2 regions of the Jeotgalibacillus aurantiacus genome follow, and region 2 is predicted to be linked to the other one. Evidence: predicted binding sites of a transcription regulator. Region 2 holds the regulator's gene; the other holds the start of a gene.
What was found. Region 2 encodes LexA, which represses DNA repair genes until DNA is damaged. Its sites were predicted from a motif close to CGAACATATGTTCG; they were not measured.
Positions count from the first base shown of each region.

Region 1: H7968_RS13010 (type IA DNA topoisomerase) is a predicted target of LexA. The motif match lies at 4,912-4,925, and genes of this name have one in related genera.

Region 1 is NZ_JACNMS010000004.1:16,281-26,449, reverse strand. Features, by position in the region: gene H7968_RS13025 (tetraprenyl-beta-curcumene synthase family protein) at 107-1,201, opposite strand; gene H7968_RS13020 (alpha/beta fold hydrolase) at 1,217-2,020, opposite strand; gene H7968_RS13015 (gamma carbonic anhydrase) at 2,141-2,680, shown strand; gene H7968_RS13010 (type IA DNA topoisomerase) at 2,711-4,825, opposite strand; gene metK (methionine adenosyltransferase) at 5,549-6,748, opposite strand; SAM riboswitch class I at 6,905-7,049, opposite strand; gene pckA (phosphoenolpyruvate carboxykinase (ATP)) at 7,360-8,952, shown strand; gene H7968_RS12995 (DUF2584 domain-containing protein) at 9,390-9,632, opposite strand; gene H7968_RS12990 (alpha/beta hydrolase family protein) at 9,616-10,169, opposite strand, start outside.
Region 2 is NZ_JACNMS010000002.1:396,482-406,650, forward strand. Features, by position in the region: gene H7968_RS06815 (ABC transporter ATP-binding protein) at 1-828, opposite strand, end outside; gene H7968_RS06820 (ABC transporter ATP-binding protein) at 828-2,582, opposite strand; gene H7968_RS06825 (YneF family protein) at 2,874-3,095, opposite strand; gene tkt (transketolase) at 3,273-5,276, opposite strand; gene H7968_RS06835 (DUF896 domain-containing protein) at 5,478-5,711, opposite strand; gene H7968_RS06840 (YneB family resolvase-like protein) at 5,778-6,434, opposite strand; gene yneA (cell division suppressor protein YneA) at 6,449-6,781, opposite strand; gene lexA (transcriptional repressor LexA) at 6,939-7,559, shown strand; gene H7968_RS06855 (alpha/beta fold hydrolase) at 7,626-8,525, opposite strand; gene glnA (type I glutamate--ammonia ligase) at 8,725-10,059, opposite strand; gene H7968_RS06865 (MerR family transcriptional regulator) at 10,090-10,169, opposite strand, start outside.

The sequences.
Region 1 (10,169 bases), on a different contig from region 2:
TATTCTTCAGGTACAGGCGTGAAAGCAAGAATACTGCTCAATGTGTAGTCAATCAAAAAACCGGAATTTCCACAAAAACAGGATTTCCGGTAAAGGTTGATCACGATCATGAAATTGTCTTTTTATCAAAGGTTCTGGCAGAAAAAATCCTGGTGACGTTGCGGTAAGCGCGACCGTTTAAATAGAAGAAAAAACTGACGGGTCCGCTTGAACGGATCATTTTCCAGGCAAGTTTTTTTACATCGCTCTGTTTATGGACTTTTTCATCTGAAAGATATACACCGAGAAGTCCACGGTTGATCAGCTTATGAAAACGGCTGTGAGGAAGTTTACCGGTGTGCAGATCCGCTTGTTTTACAAAATGCTGAAGTCTGTTAAAAAGAGCATCGTGATCCGGATAATAAAAACAGAAGTTCAAATCCCCTTCTGCACGGTCCTCTTCCTGATCAATAAAATAATCGAGCAGGATATGCAGCCCTTGAATATACGGAAAATAGCCTTCCTGAATCATTTTGGCATGTTCTTTTTTAAAATCTGGTCTCAGTGAATAAGCTACGAGACAGAAAATACCGAGCGTGGATCCGGTACATGCTGAAAACTCATACCATTCCATTCCTGGAAAGTCTTTACGGTGATCGTTGAACCACTGCTGAAGCCTTTGTTCCCGTTCATTTTCCCGGACGTGCTTATGTATTTGCAGATCACAATACAGGCGGGATAGATGGAGAAGTTCATCTTTGATAAGTGGATAATTAGGTATCCTTGACAATACCTCCTGACAGCGCAGGACGAGTGATGTTAAGTAACCGGGCTCCTGATCCTCTCTGCATTCATAGTAATTACCAGGCACCGCACCGACCGTTAATGCATCCTCCATGGCACGATGAAGACAGGCAAAATCTTCAGGATCGAGTGAGGTACTGCGATCACAAAGATTATCAAGGTAATCACTAATCGTCTGATACGCCACAATAAACTCCATGGCATCACGTTTTCCATGCAGCGCCAAAAGCCCCATGATCCCTCCACCTTCACAGTGAAAGGTTTTATCATGAAGGCTGTCGAGCGCCTGTTTTCTAAGCTCTTCGTTGTCAATAAGAACAGCTTTCTCTTTCCAGTAAGCCAATTCCCTGTGAACAATCGGAAATACTTTTCGATATACCTGATTCATTAAAAAAAGCGGTTCATTCGGTATTGCCATCCTGATCACCTCTTTTTATACATCATAGCCAATCGACCGGAGTCTGTTACGTGCGAACGACTCCGCATAATGAAATACTTCTTCTCTTTCCGGTTCGTTAAATAGTTCGTGATAGCACTGTGGCCATTCCTTTACCTGCATCTCTGTCAATGGCAGCTGAAGAAGCCACTTTCTTGCCGGTGCACTATCCACCAGTCTGTTGTCACCGCTCTGCATCAACAACACCGGAATATCCGGAAACACCTTACCATCCATTGTAACATTCTTCATTGCCTGAAGAACCTCCCGATACCACCTGACGGACACTCTGGAGATGTAGATCGGATCCTCAATATCCAGTTCAATTATTTCTTCATTTCGCGTAGCATCTGTAATTGGAAATCCAAAAGAAAAACGATGTTCCGGAGACAATTTATTTAAGCTTCCTGATAAAAGCTGGGTTGTTTTAGATGGAGTGTATTTATAGGCGAAGCTTGGATTAGAGAGAATCAGACCTGCTATTTCCTTGTTCACCTTCTGTAGCATCCGGACCGCGATTAAACCACCCAGACCATGGCCGAGTAAAAAAACAGGTAAATCAAACAGGTAAGCCGCTTCAATCCATTCATTCACTGCCGCTTCATATTCTTTAAATGAATCAATGTGACCTCTTTCTGTGCGCTTCACCATTCCCTGTCCGGGCAGATCTCCCATAACGACATGATAACCTTTCGACCTCCACATTTCTATCAGCCAGCCGTAACGTACGTGATGTTCAAATTCTCCATGAATGATCACGATCACGCCATGAGCTGCATGTTCCGTTTCCCATTTCCACATGACCGGATTCCTCTCTTTCTGACTCTGTTTACTGTGTAAAAGCCTATATTTTCAGTTTTAAATCGTGACTGTGATACACTAAACTATAACATAATAAAGACTGATTAAAGGAGCGATAACATGATCATCCCCTACAAAACTCACCACCCAAAGCTACACGAAAGCGTCTACATATCAGACTCTGCAATGGTTTCCGGAGATGTGACAATCGGGGCACATTCAAGCGTCTGGCCGGGCAGTGTGATCCGGGGAGATGTTTCTCCAACCATCATTGGAGAAAAGGTCAATATACAGGATTTGTCTGTGCTTCATCAAAGTCCGGATCATCCACTGATCATTGAAGATGACGTAACAGTTGGTCACCAGGTTACACTACATAGCTGTATCATCAGAAAAAAAGCATTAATCGGGATGGCATCTGTCATTCTTGATGGAGCGGAGATTGGAGAAGGCGCCTTTATAGGTGCAGGCAGCCTCGTACCGCCAGGCAAAAAAATTCCTGCCGGCATGATGGCTTTCGGCAGACCCGCAAAAGTGATCCGGGAAGTGACCGATGAAGACCGGCTTGATATGGAGCGGATCAGCAGAGAATATGCTGAAAAAGCTCAGCTATATAAAAAAGCTGAAGTTGATTATATGAACAAGCACCATTCAAATTAAGCATAAAAACCGGCATCTGCCGGTTTTTTATCATTTAAAATCCATTTCAATCTTACCGTCCCTCAGCACGAGCCTTGCACTGAATGTTTTCCCATTTTTACTTTTAAAGCCCTTTAATAGAGCAGTCTGCCCTTTTTCACAGAGGGCTTTAATTTGCGCATCTGACAGTTTTTTTGATAATAATATTTTCGGCAGTGTCTGACGGCAGCCGTTTTTGTATTCATTACAGCCGTAGAATCCGCCTTTATCTACCATTTTACCTTTTTTACACGCTGGACATTCAGCGAGAGATGAGGATCTTTTCTTGGTCCCTGTGCCGCCTTGACCTTTTGGAATCGCGCCCATTTTCTCTGGAGCTGTCTGCATCATATGATCAATAAATGATCCGATATTTTTCAGAAAAGCTTCCTGACTCCCCTGCCGTCTTCCTATTTTTTTCAGATAAGCCTCCCATTTCGCGGTCATCTCCGGGCTGCTCAAAAGCGTTCCTTCAATGACTTTGCAAAGTGTGACTCCCTTATCCGTCACACTTACGATGTTTTTCGCAATCGTAATATACTTCTGTTTTTTCAGCGTATCAATAATGGACGCGCGGGTTGCTTCCGTACCAATCCCTTCCACTTCCTTTAACACAGCCTGATCCTGTTCGTCTTCCAGCAGTTTACCCGCTGTTTTCATCATTAAGATCAGCTGACCTTCTGTATAGGGCTTTGGCGGCTTGGTCACGTCCTCTTTCACGGTTACCTTACTCGGCAGCGTATCCCCCACCGTTACATTTGGCAGGATCGCGTCCTTTTTATTTGTCTCATTAAACAGCTCTTTCCATCCGCGAATTTTTTCCACAGTTCCTTTTGCGATAAATGGAAGTCCGTTTATATCCACTTCGATGACGGTTTCCTCATAGTGATAATCCTCATGAAACATTGCCAGTGTGCTGTTAACGATTTCCTCGTAAACATTCCGCTCCATCGGCTTCAGTTTTTCAAGACGGTCTTTTGTCAGCAGCTTTCTCGTCGGGATGATGGCATAGTGCTCCTGTACTTTCTGATCCTGAACATATTTTGGCCTTGGGCGTGAATGCTTTACATCAAATGAAGCGCCTACTGATTCTTTCATTTTTTCAACCTGTGCCGCCAAATAGTTAAATTCATTCCTTGTAATAAACGGACAGTCGGTTCTTGGATAAGACACGAGTTTTTTCTCATACAGATCCTGAACCGTTTTTAATACATTTGAAGGACTGTACTTAAATCTCCTGTTCAGCTTCGCCTGCAGAGTTGAGAGACTGTGCAGACTTGGTGCCTGCATTTTCTTCTGCTTCTTTTCTGCTTTAGAAACGTTACCGAAGAGCGTTTTTCCTTCTTCAATTTGATGTTTTGAAAGGATCTGTGCAGCATCTTCTGACGTTTTAAACGATTCTTTATGTTTCGTCTGAAAGTTGATTTCTTTTGCCTGATGATCAGCGAGCAGCTGGAAAAACGGCTCAGGCTTAAAGTTTTCGATCTCATGCTGCCGCTGCCAGATCATATAAAGCGTTGGTGTCTGAACGCGGCCAACGCTGAATGGTCCGTCAATTCCTTTTTCCTGAAGCAGCAACGTATACAGCCTCGACATATTCATACCGACAAGCCAGTCACTCAGCTGTCTCGTTTGCGCTTCGTCATACAGAGACAGATAATCCTCCCCATCCCGGAGCTCCTGAAATCCTCGACGGATCACGTCTTTTTCAAGCGAATTAATCCATAAACGTTTCGTCGGTTTATGCATCATATTAGCCTGTTCAATAATAGAGCGGGCAATATTTTCCCCTTCACGGTCACTGTCTGTTGCCACGATAATCTGATTCGCTTTTCTTAAAAGGCCTTTTATGATGTTAAATTGAGCCCGTTTTGCGTATGGGACTGTAAATTTGAATTCATCCGGAATAATCGGCAGCAGATCAAGCCGCCAGCGCTTCCATTCTTTTTTGTAGGCATGTGGCTCCTCCAATGATACGAGATGTCCGAATCCCCAGGTAATGGCGGCACCACCCGGAAAAAGCGGATCGGAGATTTCATAATAGCCATTGCTTTTTTTAGCGGATGAAAAAGCATCCGCGTAGCTTTTTGCCTGTGATGGTTTTTCAGCAAGGATGACTGTGTACAAGGGAATTCCTCCTAAGTTGTTTTTGAGGGGATTTGTTTGGGGAGTGCTGCGGATTGTTTTATTTTATCATTGTTGGGGATGGAATGCGAACGTTTATTCGGAGAGTGGGTTGATGTTGTGAAAAGTATAGGAGTATGTTTGTATAAACCGGACTGGGAGCATCCTTCGCTTTCTTTTGTCTAGCTGCGGCGACTAGCCCCTCGAGGTCATAAGTCAAAAATGAACGAGGGTAAAGAGCAACCCTCGTTTCATTTTCGTCTTATGCTTGTCGGGGCTGGACGAGTCGCCTCCGCTTTTCTAAGGCCGCGCGGTGAGCCAGCTAGCGCTTTGCGCTACGCTGTCTCACCTGTCGCTTCTCTGCAGTAGGAGTCTACGGATGCCCCCAGCCCTTTGAGCTGTTTTCTACAATCTTATTGATTGAAATAAGTGATGGGAAAACCGGTCCCGGACCTTTGAGATGAAAACGGGAATATTCGATACATTTATTTGTTAGAACAGTACAATTCGGTCCGCAGAACGATACAAATCACAATCGGAACATGACAAATAAAGTCATTTACAAGGTGAACATAACAATAAAAATTTGAAACGATTAAAATAAATTTTAGATCGATTTAATTAATCTCTGAAACAGTACAATTCCTCCATCCCCACACAAAGACGCATAAAACTAAAAAACCGGAACCTGCACAAGTCAGGTCCCGGTTCATTATTTACAAATGATTACGCGTTTACTTCCGCTTTAAGCACGTCAGCTTTGTCTGTTCTTTCCCATGGAAGGTCAAGATCATTACGTCCGAAGTGTCCGTATGCTGCTGTCTGCTTGTAGATTGGACGGCGCAGGTCAAGCATTTTGATGATGCCGGCCGGGCGAAGGTCGAAGTTGTTGCGAACGACTTCGATCAGCTTTTCTTCATCTGCTGTTCCTGTTCCGAATGTGTCGATTGAAATAGATACAGGCTGTGCTACGCCAATTGCGTAGGCAAGCTGTACTTCACATTTGTCAGCAAGGCCTGCTGCTACGATGTTTTTCGCTACGTAACGGGCTGCATAAGCACCTGAGCGGTCAACCTTTGTTGCATCCTTACCAGAGAATGCGCCACCGCCGTGACGTGCATAACCGCCGTATGTGTCAACGATGATCTTACGTCCTGTAAGACCTGCATCTCCCTGAGGTCCTCCGATTACGAAGCGGCCAGTCGGGTTGATGAAATACTTTGTATTGTCATCGATCAGGTGTGCAGGCACAACCGGCTTGATGACATGCTCCTTCAGATTGCGCTGGATACGGTCCAGGCTTACTTCAGGGTGGTGCTGAGTTGAAATAACGATTGTATCGATGCGTACAGGCTGGTTATTTTCATCATACTCAACCGTTACCTGTGTTTTACCGTCCGGACGAAGGTAAGGAAGAACGTCTTCTTTACGTACTTCTGTCAGGCGTCGGGATAGTTTATGTGCAAGTGAGATTGGAAGAGGCATAAGCTCTTCTGTTTCGTTGCAGGCAAAGCCGAACATCAGCCCCTGGTCACCCGCTCCGATTGATTCAATTTCAGCGTCAGTCATATTGCTTTCACGATCTTCAAGGGCACGGTCAACACCTGCTGCAATGTCAGCTGACTGCTCATCGATTGATGTCAGTACTGCACATGTTTCAGCGTCAAAGCCGTATTTTGCACGTGTATAGCCGATTTCACGAATCGTTTCGCGCACGATTTTCGGGATATCAACATAAGTAGATGTTGAAATTTCTCCGGCTACGAGTACAAGACCCGTCGTTACAGATGTTTCACAAGCCACGCGGGCATTCGGATCATCCTTTAAAATGGCATCAAGAATTGAATCAGAAATCTGGTCACAAATTTTATCCGGATGTCCCTCCGTTACGGACTCGGATGTAAAAAGATGACGTTTTGTTGACATGAAAGTCTCCTCCTTGTGAAGCGTATATAGTCGACGGTACTCATTACCCTTAGAGATCGAACGTTAACCTTTTATGATCTTCCAAGTATCGGCCAAAATAAAAGAAACCTCTCCCCATGTTTGTGAGGAAAGGTTCATTCGTCAGATCGCCTTTCACTCTTATCGTTCAAGACAAGTTCGTCTTGCTACAGGTTAGCACCTTCGCTCAAGTGATGGTTTTACCGCAAAAGCTGTTCGCTTTTTTGCAGAGCAGGTTGCTGGGTTTCATAGGGCCTGTCCCTCCACCAGCTCGGGATAAGAGTATCCGTTCAAAGAACAATCATACGGAAACAGCCGGGTGATGTCAACACTTACTTTTTCAGAAACAGAGTCACGATAAATGTCAGAAAATACGAACAGATTTCTTCTTTATTTCATTATAATGTAAGGGCTTTCAATTCAGGGCTGGAAAATGTTATGTTTAATAGGTGAAGTATTTTTACTTAAGCAACCAGGAACTTTTTCTGTGACAATCCTGTAAATTCGATTAATTAGTATAGACTATTTAAGTTAATGTGTTATACTAATTTCGAACAAAGGGATAACCATTTTTAAAAAAGGGTGGGAATGCAATGACAACAATCCGGAATTCATCAGACCTTCAGGAACTTCTTGCAGGGAACAATGTTCATAAAAACTTATCTGTTCCTCAGCTGACTGAAAAAGTCCTTATGCGTGAAGAAGGAACATTAACCTCAACCGGAGCAGTCCGTGCCGAAACAGGTACATATACCGGCCGCTCACCTAAAGATAAATTCATCGTTGATGAGCCGTCTGTACGTGATCAGATTGACTGGGGCAATGTCAACCAGCCAATTTCACAGGAATCTTTCGAGCGTCTATATGAAAAGGTTCTTGCACATCTGTCAGAAAAAGAAGAGCTCTTCGTATTTGAAGGGTTTGCCGGTGCCGATCTTGATTCAAGATTACCAATCCGTGTCGTAAATGAGCGCGCGTGGCATAACCTGTTTGCCCATCAGCTCTTTATCCGCCCGAAAAAAGATGAGAGCTGGAGCAGCCCGACAGAGTCACCATTTACCATTTTGTCCGCTCCGTCTTTAAAAGCCGATCCGGCTAAAGACGGCACCCGTTCTGAAACATTTATCGTCGTTTCATTTGAGCAGCGTACCATCCTGATCGGCGGAACGGAATATGCCGGAGAAATGAAAAAGTCAATCTTCTCTGTCATGAACTACCTGCTTCCGCAAAAGGATATTATGCCGATGCACTGCTCAGCCAATGTTGGAGCTGAAGGTGATGTTGCCCTGTTCTTCGGACTTTCCGGTACAGGAAAAACAACGCTGTCGGCAGACGCTGACCGCCGCTTAATCGGGGACGATGAGCACGGCTGGTCTGATAACGGCGTGTTCAATATTGAAGGCGGCTGCTACGCAAAGTGCATCCAGCTTTCAAAGGAAAAAGAGCCACAGATTTATAACGCGATCCGCTTCGGATCCGTACTTGAAAACGTTGTGCTGGATCCTGATACGAAAGAACCTGATTACGATGATTCATCACTGACAGAAAATACGCGTGCCGCTTACCCGCTACAGGCAATGGATAATATCGTGGACCCAAGCAGAGCGGGACATCCAAATACGATCATTTTCCTGACAGCTGATGCGTTTGGCGTACTGCCTCCGATTTCGAAATTAACGAAAGAACAGGCGATGTATCATTTCCTAAGCGGATATACATCAAAGCTTGCCGGAACAGAGCGTGGCATCACTGAACCGGAAGCAACATTCTCAACCTGCTTCGGCTCACCGTTTCTGCCATTGAAACCAACCGTTTATGCTGAAATGCTAGGTAAGAAAATGGAAGCTCATGATGTAGAAGTGTTTCTCGTTAACACTGGCTGGACAGGTGGCGCCTACGGAACCGGATCCCGCATGAAACTTGCTTACACAAGAGCCATGGTCCGTGCAGCCCTTCACGGTGAACTGAGAAACGCTGAAACAACGAAAAACGGACTATTTGGTCTTGAAACACCGCTTCACGTTCCAGGTGTTCCGGATGATGTACTCGTTCCACGTTTTGCATGGCCGAGCGAGGAAGCTTATGAAGCAAAAGCAATGGAGCTTGCACAGAAATTCAAAGAAAACTTTAAGAAGTTTACGACCGTTGATGAAAAAATCGCTGAGCTTGGCGGTCCAGTTATTTAATACTGATTGGGGTCAATCAACGAACGTACACATAGAAAAAAAGAGTCCTTAACAGGGCTCTTTTTTAATGCTTGTTATTCTACGAAACCTGCCGGGACATTCCTTCGCTCCTTTGTCTAGATGTGACAGGCAGGGACTAGCAAACTTTCTGCACAATTTTTAAAATTATCAAATCATTTAGGAATACAACTCGAAGTGCACAAACCAAAGAGACTATAAAAACTGTATGAGGGCTGGGGGACATCCGCAGACTCCTATGGCGGAAAGGGACAGGTGAAAACCTTGTGCGAAGCGCAAGGGGTTCACCGCCCGGCCATGGAAAGCGGAGGATGTCCCCCAGCCCGGTTTTTTCTATCTTCTTCTAGGTATGAGGAATGTCCCGGCACGGCTTTCGAAAACTACCTTCTAGTTAAAAAGAGCCCAATTATGGACTCTTTTTAGTTACTCGACTGCAATGTCTTAAGTTCATACGAAATAATCGTTGCCTGGTCGCGCCATTCGAGGCGGTGTATTTCTGCGGTTCCTTTTAGTTCACCTTCAATTGTTTTGCGCACTTCAAGAGGCACATGCATTGGATAAAGCCTGTATCCGTCCTTGACCAGCTGAAAAAAGTTTTCCTGCTGACGCACTTCTTTTCCTTTTGTGACAATCATTGTGTTCATTTCAAGAGGCATCCCCATGACCGTTCACTCCTTTCTGCTGTTTCATCCATGTCGTTAATTTCCTTACTACTCCCAGGTTTTCAAGCGGTGGAAAATTATGATCGAAGTGTTCATAATACCACGTTTCGCAGTGTTTACCGAGTTCCTTCAGACGATTTTCAAGTCTCAAGGCGTGTTCGAAAGTTACATTTGTATCTAATACGCCATGTATAATCAGAACCGGACATTGAATACGCTCTGCATCGTAGAGCGGTGTTCGCCATTTATAAGATTCGGGCTGAGTTTTAGGAGAACCGCCAATGACTCTTTTCATCATTCTTCTCATGTCTTTTCTTTCATCATACGTCAGTTCCATATCTGATACGCCGCCCCAAGTGACCAAAGAAGTGACATGTTCGAGTTCTACGGCTGCCTGCAGCGCCATGACGCCTCCGCGGGAGAATCCGAAGATATGCAGCCGCCCGTTTACAGATGGATGATCTCGTAAATAGGCAGCTGCTGAGAATACGTCATGACGGTCTTCCCCGGCAAAATCCTCGTTGCCTTCTCCCCCTC
Region 2 (10,169 bases):
GAAATAGCTGAGCACAAGCATGAGTGCCAGTATATAGACTAAATCAATAGCTGGTCGCAGCAGTAGCCCGTCAATTTTAATATTTTTCATACCCGCACGGTAATGCTGCTCATTAATGTCCTGGAATTCATCAGACACTCTCTGTTCCTGCCTGAATACCTGAATGATCCCCATTCCGGAAATGGATTCAGCAAGCTTTGCATTTAACTGACTTAACCGCTCTCTGAGGTCCTGATAAAAGACTGAGCTGTACTTACGGTATGTCCGGATGATCACAAATAGAACCGGCAGAATGAGCAGGCAAAAGAAAGCCAGCCTTACATTCAAAATGAACATGGCAATAAAAATACCGACCAGCAGAAAGGCACTTTGTATAAATCCGACAAGCACACTAACAAACATTTCCTTAATGGCTTCTGTATCGTTTGTTACCCTTGAAACGATCGAGCCGGCAGGTGTTTGATCAAAATAACTGGCACCAAGGTCCTGAACATGCTTAAACACATCAATACGAAGCTGCTGAATAATATTCAGCGCGATCTGTTGAAATTTCAACAGCTGAAAATACGTAATAAAGACGTTTCCGATCTGAATGACAATAAATGCTGATGCAAGTGCTGCGATTTCCTGAAACGGAAAAATACCCGGTGTGAGATAATCATCAATAAAAATCTTGATTAGAAAAGGTCCCGCCACTTCCCCGCCTATCATCAGAAGGAGAAGAACAAAGGCCAGAGCAATCGGCTTTTTAAAAGGAACGGTATAGGAAAGAAGGCGTTTTAATACCTTCCACTGATCTTTCCCTGTCAAGGTCTGCTGCTGCTCCATTATCGTTCCCCTCCTTTTTCGACAAGGTCTTCAAGCTGCTGCCTCATATACATCGTATAATAAAGTCCGCTTTTACCCATTAACTCCATATGGGTACCGGATTCCGCCAATTCGCCCTGATCCAGAACGAGAATCAGATCAGCGTGTTCTACGGCACTGAGACGGTGCGCAGTGATGATGGTCGTTTTTCCTTTTCGTTTTTCTTTCAGACCTGTCAAAATGTCCTCTTCGGTTTTTGCGTCAACTGCAGACAGTGAGTCATCGAGGATGAGTACTTCGGGATTTGTAACAAGAGCTCTGGCGATTGATATACGCTGCTTTTGACCGCCGGACAAGGAAACCCCTCTTTCACCTACAACTGTTTCATAACCGTTTGTAAAACCGGTTATATCATCATGCACCCTCGCAATCCGGGCTGCTTCTTCAAGAAGCTCTTCGGTCACGTCTGGTGCAGCAAAACGGATATTATCTTTTACAGACATTGAAAATAAAAAGTGATCCTGAGGTACATAGCCTATTGATTCTCTGAGCGCATGAAGATCATATGTTTTGATATCTTTACCGCCCATCCCGATAAACCCTGTGTACTGGTCTTCTTCACGCATGAGAAGCTTTAGGAGCGTCGTTTTTCCTGCCCCTGTCTTCCCGACAATTCCGAGTGTCTGACCACGTTTCAGCTCAAACTGAATATTTTTTAATGTAGGTTTGTCAGTTCCACCATACGTAAATGAATCCAGCGCAAGCTGAATATCACCCTGGGGCGGATTCGATGTACTTCCTTCTTCATTTTTTATTTCCTGAGGGTGGCTCAGCAGAATATTAACACGCTCGTAGGATGCCCTCCCTCTCTCCACGATGTTAAACAGCCAGCCAAACGCAAGCATCGGCCAGACTAAAAGTCCGAGATAGGTTGTAAAGGAGACGAGTTCACCAAGCGTCATTTCATCTGCTACAACCATTTGCGCACCAAAATAGATGGAAAGGAAGAAGGAAACACCGACAATGAATGTGATCGTCGGATCAAAAAGAGAGTCAACTCTTGCGACAGCGATATTTTTATCGACTACGCTTTTTGACAGCTGTCTGAATGACTCAACATCTTCTTTTTCCTGTCCGAATGTTTTGATTACTTTTATGCCACTGATGCTTTCCTGTGTTTTGTCGTTAAGGTCGGAGAAAGCTTCCTGTGCATATTTAAATCTTTTGTGCAGCATTCTGCCGTACAGGCTTGTAGACAGCGCCATAAATGGCATGGGAATGAGTGCAATCAACGTAAGTTTCCAATCGATGAGGATCGCCATTGCCCCTATGACAAACAATCCTGTTGCAAGGGAATCCACGAGAGTCAGAACGCCTGCTCCGGCTGTCTGCTGGATGGCTGACAGGTCGTTTGTAGCGTGCGCCATTAAATCCCCGGTTCTTCTGTTCTGGTAAAATTGTCTGGACATTTGTGTGAAGTGTATGAACAGTTTTTCCCTCATCTGCTTTGCAAGTTTGACAGCTGAGCCGAAGATCATAATTCTCCAGTAGTATCTGAGGACGTACATACCGAGACCGGATGCCAGCAGAAGCCCCATCCACAAGGCAAGCGTTTGTCCGGTCAATGTCTGATTTTGAATCAGATCGACGATGATTCCGATGACACGGGGTGGAACGAGCTGGAGTGCTGCTACAAACAGCAATAGTGTGATACCTGTTAAATACGCTTTCTTTTCCTGAATGAAAAACCATTTTAGATAGTAAAAAACAACCATATTTTCACCAGACTTTTCTTATATAGTTTTGTTAACCTTACATATCGTACCAAATAAAATGGCGTGAGAGAAGGGTTTTTTGGTGGTCCGCAGTGGAAGGTGAATCATTTTCCAAGAATACAAAACCGCCTGGTGGCAAGCGAGCTTGCCACCCAGGCGGTTTTGTATTTTTGGAACCTTGCAGGCTCTTCCTGCAAGGCGTGTCAAACGGAGTTTGACACGAATGATTCACATTCCACTGCTATGTAAAATAAAAGCACTTTCTGTTAGCAGAAAGTGCTGTTCATTTTTTTATTTTTGCTGTTGCTTATTCATAGCACTCATCATCTGATTGATTTTCTTCTGCGACGGTTTCATTCCCATCTGCATCATCATCATGCGAAGCATTTGCTCATTGATTGGCGGGTTCTTTTTGAGATACGTCATCATGTATTTACGTGCGATGAAGAATCCAAGTGCGACTCCGGCAAGCAAAGCTACAACAATTAATACAATTGCAAGCCATAATTCCATCTTATATTGCCTCCTAATTCATACTTTCATTAAAAGTGTACAAGAACCGATTAAAATATACAATGATTTATTACATTTTGATATCGAAGTATAGCAATTTAAATAAAAAAAGTTGTGCCACGGGTAAGCTCGGCTACCCGTGGCACGAAAGATTAAAGCATTATTTGCTTCTGCAGATTATTTGTTTAGAAGGTTTTTTACGCGATTTACAACGTTATCCACTGTAAATCCGTATTCTTTCAGTACGGTTCCGCCTGGAGCAGATGCACCAAATGTTGTGATACCAAGGATATCCCCTTCGTCACCCGTGTAACGCTCCCAGCCTAGTGGCGTTGCCATTTCAACTGCAAGACGCTTTTTCACTGATTTTGGAAGAACAGACTGTTTGTACTCATCTGACTGCTTTTCAAAGCGGTCCCAGGATGGCATGGAAACAACTGCTACATCAATATTCTCTTCTTTTAAAGCCTGCTGGGCTTCAAAAGCGAGACCGACTTCAGATCCTGTTGCAAGGATCAATGCATCTGCTTCTTCTTTTTGTGCAGGTGAGACGGTATAAGCACCTTTTTTCACACCTTCGTATGCTGTTTCTGCTGTGTTAGGAAGCGTTGGCAACCCTTGTCTTGTCAACACAAGTGCTGTAGGGTGATCCTTCGCTTCAATCGAAAGTTTCCACGCTGCAGCCACTTCGTTTCCATCAGCTGGACGCACAACAGAAAGGTTTGGCATTGCACGAAGTGATGGCAGCTGTTCGATCGGCTCGTGAGTCGGACCGTCTTCACCTACTGCGATACTGTCGTGAGTGAAGACATATGTGACAGGAACACCCATCAACGCTGACAGACGAACTGCCGGACGTACATAATCACTGAATACAAAGAACGTTCCACCATAAACGTGAAGTCCACCATGAAGGGCCATTCCGTTCAGTGCTGCGCCCATCGCAAATTCACGTACGCCAAACCAGATGTTTCGGCCTGCAGGCGTTTCAGCTGTGAAGTCATCTTCTTCCTTCATCATTGTGTTGTTAGATCCTGCAAGGTCTGCAGATCCCCCAAATAATGAAGGTACTGTTTTGGCAATCGCATTTAACACTTCCCCTGAAGAAGCACGGCTTGCAAGTGACTTCCCTTCTTCATATACCGGGATTTCTTTATCCCAGTCTGCAGAAAGAGTGCCGTTAATGGCATTTTCAAGCTCTTCAGCAAGCTCTGGGTAAGCATTTTTATAAGCTGCAAATGCTTCGTTCCATGCGGCTTCGTTTTTCTGACCGTTTTCAACTACTAGCTCTTCAAAACGGCTGTATACTTCTGAAGGAACGTGGAATGGTTCGTGTTCCCACTTGTACGCTTCTTTTGTTAATGAAGATTCTTCATTACCAAGTGGAGCACCGTGAACTTTTGACGTACCGGCACGGTTTGGAGATCCGAATCCGATAACTGTTTTAATTTCTATCATTGTTGGACGGCTTGTGTCTGCTTTTGCTTCTTTGATTGCTGCAGCAACTTCATCAAGATCATTTCCGTCCTCTACGCGGATATACTGCCAGTTGTAAGACTCAAAACGTTTCTTTACACTTTCAGAGAACGAGCGATCCAGATCTCCGTCGAGTGAAATATCGTTTGAATCATATAATACGATCAGCTTGTCCAATCCAAGATGTCCAGCCAGTGAAGCTGCCTCTGATGAAACCCCTTCCATCAAATCGCCATCTCCACATAATGTGTAAGTATAATGGTCAACAATGTGATGACCTTCTTTGTTATATTTCGCCGCTAAATGACGCTCAGCCATCGCCATCCCTACAGACATACCGATCCCTTGTCCAAGTGGACCCGTAGTCGCTTCTACACCTTTAGTATGTTTATATTCAGGGTGTCCAGGTGTTTTCGAACCCCACTGACGGAAATTCTTGATTTCTTCCATTGGAAGGTCATAGCCTGAAAGATGCAGAAGGCTATATAAAAGCATGGAACCATGTCCTGCAGATAGCACAAAGCGGTCACGGTTGAACCAGTCCGGATTTTTCGGGTTATGGTTCATAAACTGTGTCCATAGCGTGTATGCAAATGGAGCAGCCCCCATTGGAAGTCCCGGGTGACCCGAATTCGCTTTATCGATCGCATCGATCGATAATGTCCGGATTGTGTTAATTGCCAATTGATCAGTTTGTGTAAACATCCACTACATCCTCTCTCTAACTCAATATGTGTCTATTGTACGCAAAATTGCACAGATGTACAAACATCTCACTGTATCGTTTTTAAAAAAGTTCATTTATGAACCTGACACTCCCATCTGTTCCACACTATTCCTGTATGACACTGTAAACAGAGGATAAAAATAAAAACACCTGACCATTTGTGATCAGATGTTAAAGATTCAGTTCATTTTGTTGCGCTGTTTTGCATCTTTTAATTTTTGAGGGGTAACGTCCTTTCCCTCCGGATCTACTACTTTTACATTCTCAATCGTCTGCTTCATAGATCCTCTGAATGCTTTTATATATTCGGTCCGTAATTTCGTCTGTTCTTCTTTTTCAGCACTCGACAACCCGTCTGCTTTTGCCTTTGCCGAAAGTTCATTAATCCGTTTGATTTTGGCTTCTGGAAGCATTTTATACACCCTTTCCCGATACTTCAGCTTCTTTGTATCTTAAAAGAAAGAGCGTGAAATGACAAGTTATCTGTTCAGCTTTTCCTGATCTGTCTGAAATTCAATATATCTTCTATGAACGGTTGCTTTTGAGATTGAATGACCGAGACCTCTTAATGTCGCAGCAATTTCATGAAAAGTCAGGCCGTTTTGGCGAAGCCTTGCAATCTCTTCAACCGGAACTTCAATTTTTTCGCGTCCCTCTTTATTTCCTCTGTTCTTCAGATTCTTTTCCGGTTTAAAACCATTTTCAACCGCTCGCTTCATTCCGCGCTTTATTTTTAGATTATGCAGCTTCCTCTGATGTTCCTCAACCATACTGACAATCTGAAGAATCATTGTATCTGACTCTGAAAGCTGAAGTTCGCCGTCATGGGCAATAGAGAAAATCCTTACTTTCTCCTTTTTTAATGTATGCAAAAGAGCGATCTTTGCATTCCCCCGGCCTATCCGGGTTTCATCCTGGATCAGTACCCCTTCCGCCTGTTCGCTTCTGATGGTTTCAAGCAGTTCAAATACTCCTTCCCGGTCAAGGTCGAAGCCGCTTGCTTTTTCAGAGATGATCCTCACCACCTCGTCCCCATTTCTCCTTGCCAGTTCCGTCAGCTCTTCAGCCTGACGTGTCAAAGATGTTTCCTGTGTATCTTTTTCTGTGCTTACCCGGCAATAAATGATGACCTTCATCGATATTCTGCTCCTTACTTAGTGTTTGAAGCGAGCTGTATGCTGTCAAACTCTGACTCACTCCACTCCTTTTTTAATGGGATCACAAGTTCATCACCAGGATAAATATAAGAAGAATTCAGCTGATTACTCCCTGATACCCAGTCGATAAATTCCCGCTCAGACATGGACGCCCCTTCAGCATACTCCTCTGCAATTTTCCATAATGAATCGCCTTCTTGTATCTGTACCATTTTATAAGAGGACTGCTCATCAGCAGATGTTGTAAAAACCAAAAATAAGCTGAAGAACAGCGTTACAATAAAAAACAGAATAACAAATGAATACTTTTTCCACAATGTTGTCATGAAGATCCCTCCATCGAATGTTTGTTCGCTTTTGTTACCAAAAGTATAATACGAACGTTTGTTTCCGTCAATACAAAAACTCGAACTTATGTTTGTGTTTTTATTTTTTGCATGCTATAATCAAGGAAAGATTTGGATTCCAAAGAGAGGTGCAAACATGAAAAAATTATCTAAGCGACAGCTCGATATACTCGATTTTATAAAGAGGGAAGTTCAGGACAAGGGTTATCCGCCTTCTGTGCGTGAGATCGGCCTTGCCGTCGGACTCGCATCAAGTTCAACCGTCCATGGCCATTTAGCCAGACTTGAAAGTAAGGGACTGATCAGAAGAGACCCGACTAAGCCGCGCGCGATTGAAGTGATCAGCTTAGAAGAGGATTCCATCCCGACTCAGCGTGTTGTCAACGTGCCGCTCGTTGGTAAAGTAACGGCAGGTTCACCAATAACTGCTATTGAAAATGTGGAGGAATATTTTCCTCTGCCGGAACGTCTTGCCTCAGCAGATGATACGGTATTCATGCTTGAGATCGTTGGAGACTCCATGATTGAAGCAGGTATTTTAAATGGTGACTATGTAATCGTGAAGCAGCAGAGCTCCGCTAATAACGGAGATATTGTGGTGGCGATGACTGAAGAGGAGGAAGCAACGGTCAAACGTTTCTTTAAGGAAAAAGATCATGTCCGCCTGCAGCCGGAAAACTCCTCAATGGCACCAATCATACTGAATTCTGTTTCCATATTAGGAAAAGTCGTTGGCGTTTACCGCCAGGTGCATTAAAAAAAGCTGTTCGATAAATGGCGCATCAGAGTATCTGAACGCTGTCTTATCGAACAGCTTTTTTAACTATACGGATTTCTTCCGGTCATTATGACTGAAAATTGATTGAATGAGATTAGCCGTTTCCTCCGGCGCTTCAACCGGAATCATATGCGCTGCTTTACTGATCATGTTAACGCTGCATTGAGGAAATTTTTCTTTCGCTGCTTTTATAAGCTTCTCAGGTTTATAGATGACCTCATTTTCCCCCACAGCAACTGTGACAGGAACGGACAGCTTACTCAGTTCCTCATTTTTAAACATTTTTGGCGGAGTCATGACATACTCCCAAACAACGCTGGTCTGGCCAATGTAATAAAGCTTAAACAAATCATCCTGTTCGGGCTTGCGCTCATGCGTGAGCCACCTGCAAAACGAACTGACAATGTTTTGTCTGTTCGGAAACAGGTTAGTAAAGCCCAGTCTCATATAAAAAGACAGGTTCATCCGTTTGATGGCAGCAGCAGGCGCGAGCAGCAGGATTTCATTTACCCGTTCCGGTTTTAAGAGGGCAAAATTCAGCACATGCCACCCCCCATTTGAATGTCCAATCATATCCGCCTGATCAATGCCTAGGGCATCCAGTACCTCTGTGATCCATTTTATATAATCTTCACGCTCATTCAGATGATCTTTTGTATTACTCATATTAAATTCTCCTAGTACGTCTATGAAATACAACCTGTAATGATCTTTTAAGTAGTTTGCCACGCCATACCACATGGCTGCACTAAAGCCAAATGCATGAAAAAAGACAAGCGGTCTGCCGCCATGGTGTCCTGCATTGATCACATGAACATCACCAAATGATGTCACAATGTTGGAAGATTCTGTTTTCACGTTCCAATGGCTCATCACACGCCCGTAAACCTCTGTATATTCCATGTATGCCTCTTTTGATTTAAACCCCTTATAGGTGTCCGCCATCTTATCTCCCCCTCAGTTTTTAACCTTTACTTTCTCATACCCCGTTTTAGTTCATGCAAGACTTCAAGTAAAAAGAAAAAAACTCATGGGAACCATCAATTCATTACACTTCAGAAGATGCCATTAAAATAAACCGAGCCGGTTGAAAAAGAAAAAAACCTTAAGAGCTGATTCAGCTCTTAAGGTTTTGTCGATCGGTTTAGTACATTTCCAGGTACTGCTCGCGCTCCCATGGGTGCACTTGCGTACGGAACATATCCCACTCGATTTCTTTTGCTTCAACGAAGTGTTCGAAGATGTGCTCTCCAAGGGCACCGGTGATGACGTCATCTTTCTTCAGCTCTTCAAGTGCAGCAAATAATGTTGCAGGAAGATCCTTGATGCCTGCTTTTTCGCGCTCATCTTTGTCCATTACATAGATGTTGCGGTCGATTGCCTTTGGTGGCGTTACTTTGTTTTTGATTCCGTCTAGTCCCGCGCGCAGAAGAACAGCCATTGCAAGGTATGGGTTCGCTGCAGGGTCTACAGAACGTACCTCAATACGTGTGCTTAGTCCACGTGAAGCCGGGATACGAACCAGCGGGCTTCGGTTTCTAGCTGACCATGCGATGTAACAAGGTGCTTCATAGCCTGGTACTAGACGCTTATAAGAGTTTACAGTCGGGTTTGTTACTGCAGTGAAGCCTGATGCGTGATTCAGGATTCCGCCCATGAATTGAAGCATTGTTTCGCTCAGCTGGTTTTCTGCATTTTCGTCGAAGAATGAGTTAACGCCGTCTTTAAATAGAGACATGTTACAGTGCATCCCTGATCCGTTAACACCAAATAGCGGTTTTGGCATGAACGTTGCGTGTAGACCGTGCTTACGTGCAATGGTCTTAACAACAAGCTTGAACGTCTGGATATCGTCACATGCTGAGATTGCGTCAGCATATTTAAAGTCAATTTCGTGCTGTCCTGGCGCTACCTCATGGTGAGAAGCTTCAATTTCATAGCCCATTGCTTCAAGTTCAATTACGATGTCACGACGGCAGTTTTCACCAAGATCCGTTGGAGCAAGGTCAAAATATCCACCTTTATCGTTTAACTCAAGTGTAGGCTCCCCTTTTTCATCAAGCTTGAACAGGAAAAACTCCGGCTCAGGCCCAAGGTTAAAGTCTGTAAAGCCTAACTCTTCCATTTCTTTCAGCACGCGCTTCAAGTTATTACGTGGATCTCCATCAAACGGAGTTCCGTCCGGATTATAAATATCACAGATCAGGCGGGCAACTTTACCGTCTCCAGCCGTCCAAGGGAATACAACCCAAGTATCAAGATCCGGGAAAAGATACATATCAGATTCCTCGATACGCACGAAACCTTCAATGGAAGATCCGTCAAACATCATTTTGTTGTCCAATGCTTTTTCAAGCTGGCTGACAGGGATTTCTACGTTTTTAATCGTACCAAGAATGTCTGTGAACTGAAGGCGGATGAAATTAACTTTCTGTTCCTTCGCCATGCGCATGATATCTTCGCGTGAATACTTACTCATAATTGTGATTCCTCCTGTTTTTATGTAGTTTTAGCGGAAAAACCTCGAAAGGTCTCCAGCTCTTAAACTTGAACGGTTCAGTTTACCTGAACTGATCATTTCTTTTTTCA